DNA from 2 places in the Thalassospira sp. MBR-102 genome. Region 2 is predicted to be linked to the other one. Evidence: riboswitches for the same ligand, from Rfam matches in the RefSeq annotation. Region 2 holds a riboswitch; the other holds the start of a gene.
What was found. Region 2 has a riboswitch for cobalamin ahead of ABIE64_RS01610 (CbtB domain-containing protein). Riboswitches for the same ligand answer to the same signal wherever they lie in the genome.
Positions count from the first base shown of each region.

Region 1: it holds a riboswitch for cobalamin, as region 2 does, so the genes downstream of both, cobU (bifunctional adenosylcobinamide kinase/adenosylcobinamide-phosphate guanylyltransferase) here and ABIE64_RS01610 (CbtB domain-containing protein) in region 2, are expected to answer to the same signal.

Region 1 is NZ_JBEPTC010000006.1:188,344-191,551, reverse strand. Features, by position in the region: gene cobN (cobaltochelatase subunit CobN) at 1-165, opposite strand, end outside; gene cobW (cobalamin biosynthesis protein CobW) at 256-1,296, opposite strand; gene cobU (bifunctional adenosylcobinamide kinase/adenosylcobinamide-phosphate guanylyltransferase) at 1,329-1,868, opposite strand; cobalamin riboswitch at 1,929-2,152, opposite strand; gene ABIE64_RS12700 (hypothetical protein) at 2,465-3,040, shown strand; gene ABIE64_RS12695 (histidine phosphatase family protein) at 3,117-3,208, opposite strand, start outside.
Region 2 is NZ_JBEPTC010000001.1:332,268-335,475, reverse strand. Features, by position in the region: gene ABIE64_RS01625 (DUF1636 family protein) at 54-425, shown strand; gene ABIE64_RS01620 (hypothetical protein) at 426-950, opposite strand; gene ABIE64_RS01615 (CbtA family protein) at 1,024-1,707, opposite strand; gene ABIE64_RS01610 (CbtB domain-containing protein) at 1,711-1,884, opposite strand; cobalamin riboswitch at 1,917-2,130, opposite strand; gene ABIE64_RS01605 (ArsR/SmtB family transcription factor) at 2,250-2,714, opposite strand; gene ABIE64_RS01600 (hypothetical protein) at 2,848-3,111, shown strand.

The DNA.
Region 1 (3,208 bases), on a different contig from region 2:
TGTCGCGTCGCCAAATGCTGAATGCAATCGCGCCTGCGCCCCGGCCAGACAGGCAAGCTCGGACTCTGCTGCCGACAGGATAACGACATCGCCCGGGCTTTGCCCCAGATCGACGGCTTCGCTTCCATCGGTAACAAGTCCAGGCTGGGCGGCAAGCAGATGCATCGGAAATGTCCGTTTCTTTTATCGTGTGCTGGTTCAAGATCATCCGCCCGCACAACGTTGTCGACCGGATGATCTTACAATTTCAAAACGTCACGATGCCTTGATTGCCGCTTCGATGGCACCGCGATCCAAGCCATGCAGGCCGATCACCACCAGTTCCGACCGGCGCGTTTCGGTTTCGGCCCACGGCCGGTCGAAATAACGCTGGAACCTCTCACCAACGCCCTGAACAACCTGGCGCATCGGCTTGCCGGGAATATCGAGAAAACCCTTGATCCGCAGGACATCGAACTGACGCACGACATCAATCAGGCGTTTTTCAAGCACGGCCGCATCGTCAACCGCGTCAAGTGACACGACAAAGCTTTCAAAATCGTCGTGGTCATGTTCGTGACCATCGTCATGATGTGAGGGGCGGCTATCAAGATCGTCTTCGGCCGCCGCTCCAAGTCCCAGCAAAACAGCATTTTCGACCTTCGAATGCGCGGTCGCGATGATCTTGACCGATGGGCGTTTCAGCTCGGCCCGGATATCTGCCTCGACCTTGGCAACTTCGGCAGCGCTCAGCAAATCGGTTTTGTTCAGAACCACCATATCGGCGCAATGAAGCTGCTCTTCAAACAGTTCCTCAAGCGGGCTTTCATGATCAAGATTATCATCCGCCTCGCGTTGGGCCTGAACCGCATAATGATCATGGGCAAACAACCCGTCGCGCAATGCCGCCCCGTCCAGAACAGCCACCACACCATCTACCGTGACCCGTGAACGGATTTCCGGCCAGTTGAACGCCTTGACCAACGGTTTTGGCAGTGCCAACCCTGATGTTTCGATAACGATATGATCAGGCGGCGTGTCGCGATCAATCAGGCCCTTGATGGTCGGCAGGAAATCATCGGCCACCGTGCAACAGATGCAACCGTTTGCAAGTTCGACAACGTCGTCCTCGGCACATCCCGAAATGCCACAACCATTTATCACTTCGCGGTCCACGCCCAGATCACCAAATTCGTTGATGATCAGCGCAATCCGCTTACCCCCGGCATTTTCCAGCATATTGCGGATCATCGTGGTTTTGCCTGCACCAAGAAAACCGGTGATCACTGTTGCCGGAATTTTTCCAAGCTGTGCCATATTCAATTACCCTTAAATCTATGAATTCTGATCTATTTAACCGACATCGGAATGCCCGCAACCACAAGCGTCACCTGATCGGCAAGCTCGGCAATCCGTTGATGCAATCGTCCGGCATGATCGCGAAAGCTGCGCGCCATGGCATTTTCCGGCACAATCCCGAAACCGACCTCGTTCGAAACCAGAAGAACTGGGATATCCAGCTCCGGCAAAAGGTCGCAAAGCCGGTCAAACTCGGCCTCGATATCGCGATCTTCCAGCATCAGATTGGTCAGCCAAAGCGTCAGACAATCGACCAGTACCGGTTTGCTGCCGTCGCGATTGCAGGCAGACAGGACACCGAAAAGATCAAGCGGTTCCTCAATCGTTTGCCATATCTCGCCGCGCGATGATTTGTGAAGTTCGATGCGATTTGCCATTTCCTCGTCCCATGCCCGGCCGGTCGCGATATAAATACCGCCGCCTGCATGGTTGATCCGGTTTTCGGCAAACCGGCTTTTGCCCGATCTGGCACCGCCAAGGATCAGATGGATCCCGGCAAACTGGCTGTTATCAGCCATATTATGGGTCATAGCCGCCTTCCTTCGCTTTGACCTCCCACCGAGGCCGGATTGCGTTACCCCATATCCTTACGAACAGGGATACCGATGGCTGGTTTCCTGGCTGCGGGCATGAAAGCAATCCGCCTTCCCGGCATGTTGTCTGCAAATCAACATTACCGGTGGCTTGTGACATCACATCACCCGGATCACCCAACCCGTTACAGTTGCGGGGGCAGCACCGGCATCACACCGGTTTCCCATCACCAAACGGCAGCGCCGAACCTAGCAGCTTTACCCCCACGACCAAAGCCCAAACTCCGACCTAACCATAAGGTCAGTATTTGTAAGAATTGACTGCTTGTCGGCGGTTATTCTTTAGGAGAACATAATTTTGTCACGTTGGATCAGAGCCGACAAAAGCCGCCCGCGTGACCGCCGGACATTACAAAACAAACAAAGTCCGGATGCCGAAACCGCAAACGGTTTCGGAAAAACTTCTTGGGGTTAATTGGAAATTTGCTGATCAAATGGCAATTCATGAACAAATTCAACGAATTCGGAATCTGAAATCAACAACCTGGCAAACCGTATCACGCGAAGACATGTGGCGCGGGCTGCTGGATAGATTGAGCTATAATGATCAATCCTTTCCCGAATTCCTGCAACATCATGCTGTAAATGGTGAAATATCATTGGCGCGTCGTGATGTTCGAAACATTTATGCCAGCCGCCCGACCTGTGGTGTTGTCGCGACCATCATTTGGTCGCATGCGCGTGGCATCCGCGTAAATGCGCTTTCGCTTCTGGTCCGTGACCTGACGAAACTCGTGGAATTGTTCGAAAATGACGATTTCGACGAAGATCAAATGTCACTGCTTCTGGGCCAGCCTGGGATATCCATCCCGACCGCCAGCAAAATGCTTTCAGCCTGTGGTAAGAAATACAAAGGCAAACCCGCCGCCATCATCGACGACACGATCATTCAGGTTATTGAAGCACCGGAATTTGCATCCGACTTTACGGAAATCAACGAGCTTCGCGGCAAATCGCGCAGCCGGCCTATTCCTTACTACGAAGCCTATCTCGACGATGTCGCGTCAATCTGTGGCAGATACGATGTCTCTGCCGATATGGTAGATCGCTTTTTGTCGGAATATGCGCTTGTCGATGCGCAGGAAAACGATCAACGGAAATCCGCCTGAAAACTGATACCCTGTGTGGCATTTCATTCAAGCCCCACAGGGTATCGGCAGATGGGTACTGCCCAGTCCCCTTTTATCAGTAACGCAGATTAACCCCGGTCACCCGCCAGCCCGGCTGATCGACGCCGTTTATATGTTCGATCCGTGTCACGCCAAGCGTATCAATAT
Region 2 (3,208 bases):
CAGCACTGCGGCCATAGTGACCACCCGATTTAAGAACCAAGGCCAACCGCCAGATGCCCCGTATTGTCATTTGCAAAACCTGCCAACCAGCACCCGATGCTGATCCGGCCTCAAAGGTGGATTTTGTCGATGCGGATGGTTTTGCGCGGCAGTTAGGCACGGCACTTGATCAGGCGGAATTGCCCGAAACGTTTGAAATCACGCAGGTTGACTGCATGGGATCATGCAGCGACCCGACATCGGTTGCACTTCAGGGAACCGGGCGGGCAAGTTATCTTTTTGCCGGATTATCGGCACATCGTGATATTGACGATATCATTGCCACCTGCCGGGAATATCTGAACGCCCCGGATGGATGGATCGAAGACGCACGCGGCTGCGGACGTCTTCGATTTTGCCTTAAGGCCCGTATCCCGGCCCTGTGATTATGGTGCAACCGAAACAGTCATGGCCTGACGCAGCGGCTTATCGCCAACGGCAAGCTGGCTATGGTCATTAGCCGTAAGGGTCACGATAACCTCGTTATCACCCGCTGGAAGGTCTGCGATATGAAGCCACGGGCCATACAGGCGGGCGATCTTGGTGCCGTTAACATAGACATGAGCATGCCCCTCGCCCGGGATATGGGGACTGCTGGCATGTTCGGGGGCAAAACGGAAATTCTGGACCAAGAGATGCAGGTTCCAGCCACTGACCGGATCGGGCGCAATGGCAACATCAAGCCTTGGCGCATCAACGGCATCGGGCAGTGAAATGACGGCATCATGGCTGGCATGGGCACCGTTGACATTCATCGTGTCATGCGTATCACCATGGGCACTTTCCCCATGCGCGCGCGGATCGGAATGGTCATGACCATCAAGGGTGATGCCATTGCCCGCCGCCACCAGAAAGCCAATCCCGCCGCCAAAAACAAGCCCGATCCCGAAAAGAGCAAGTGAACGTGGCATTACGTTTATCCAGGCAAATCAATGAAAGAAAACAGGCGCGGAATATACCGCGCCTGATCAATGTGATTGCGTTTTACGCTTCCCGGTCGGCTTCACGCCGCCAGAAATGCCCGGCAAACAGCCCGGTCAACACCCAGGCCACCGCCCCGATACCAAAGGCACGCGCAGCAAACAGCGCGCCGAGTTCGGTCGGCACGGGACCGCTGAACTGATCGGGTTCCGGCGCACCGATAACATGGGGCGCCAGAAGCAGAACAACCGCCGCCCCCCACGCCAGCCAGTTCCGGCCAAAGGCGATCAGCCAAACCGCAAGTGCCGCGGTTGCCACCGTCGCAAACCACCAGATTTGCCGTTCATAGACATCGGCCGCAGCAACACCGGGCACCTCTGGCGCCAAGGTGAAGCCCGGTGCGAAATGCACGATGACAAACCCTGCAATGCCCCAGATGATGCCATTGCGCGCCGTCACCACATGACCACGATTTTCGGCAAAGGCCATGGCCGCGATCAGGATCAGTGCATAGCCGGTATAGACCAGCATGGTGAACAGGATGCTTAGCCCGTCACGCAGCGGATCAATCCCGCCGACATCCTGATGCGCGCTAACCGCGTCACCGCCGAAATGCACAAGGGCACCGGTTTCATACAGCTCCGCATGCAGCAAAACGGGCTGCACAAAATACAGCTGTAGCAGGGCCGCAATAAGCCCCGCTGCAGCACCAGCGAACAACGCGCTGGTTACTATGCGTGTGAACATGACTTAGTGGCAGGGAAAGCCGGTCGCGTGGCGCACATCGTGTGCCGCATCATGAAGCAGGTCCGCCTGAACGTGGCCGGTCACAAAGACAATCGCCATGCCGAAAACGGCACAGGCAAGGATCGGCAGAAGAACGGATTTTTTCGAAACGGCAAATGCCGCGGTCTGCGTGGTCATAGAAATCTCCTTTGCTGTCACACCCGACAGTCGGTTCGGGTCCATGCCTGGCAGGTCTCCTGGCTTGCGGGTCTTCATGCGTCGCCGACCTTCCCTGCTTTCGCAAGTGGTATGATGGCGGGCACTCGTCGCATACAGTCGCGGGGGCGGCTTTGGCTTTGACCGTCAAACAGACGGCTTTCCAAATTCCCTCTTCGTTTCCCAACCCCGAGCAGAGCGGGAAAAACCAAGCCATCCGTTTATGACGGTAATTTTGCGCAAGTGCAATGTGAAAACCACGCAGGCCGGGTGATCATTTGCCGAACATATTCGCCCGATTGTCGATATGCGACTGGAATGCCCGCAAAGATCAGTGCGGGGGTGGCTTAGTCGTGTGTGACGTGGGCAAAGACATCTCGAACAACACGGGAAATATGTTCGTCATCAATCTGATAGAAGATATGACGCCCGTTGCGCTCGGACGCCAGAATGCGCTGATCGCGCAACTGACGCAGATGATGGCTGGTAAGCGACTGCGACATGCCCGATGCCTCGGCCAGTTCACCAACGGTTTGCGGTTTTTCCATGCAGCGCAGAACAAGCTGCAACCGCCCGGCATCCCCCAAAAGCGCAAAGATTTTCGCCGCCGCCTCGATATCGGGCAGCGACAGGTTATGACCGGTGGCGCGCGACGCATCACGCGTTACGGCTTCCCCCTGTTCGGTGGAAAGGCCAAGACGTGCGGCGGTATCGCATTCATGACAACCGTCACCATCATTATTGGCGCTGACCACGACCGGGCGGGCCGGTGTGACTTCGACTTTACGGGATTTTGCTTTGCTTTGTGACATGCCCCTATTTTCCACGCCCTGCATCGCTTGGCAAGGGGACTTGATGTTTGCGTGCATGGAACTCCGCCACGCAGGGAACGTTACAGGTATGACACATCATCGAAAGTGCCCACCAGAACAAGGAGACACACCGATGCAAGAGCAAACAGCACTCGACATTTTTAATCTGCGCCAGTCCCACGACAGCTGGGAACGGAATGTTGCCGGTTACTGCGCGAAAAACGACATGCAGGTCGGAAATCTGCCCAAAGAGGTAACCGGCCCCTATAACGAGATGAATGAGGCATGGGAAAAGCTTAAGGCCGAAGGCGATGCCGCAAGCAACGCCACCGCAGAGCAGTTCCACAAGGCGACCGCAAATCTTGAAAAAGCATGGAACGATATGATTGGCAGGTAAATTGCCGGTTTTATGCCCTTTATAGAGAATGCCCCAAAATCGCCTTTTCATTGCAAATCGATGACATGATTACGCGCCAGATTGAAATTGTCTGGAA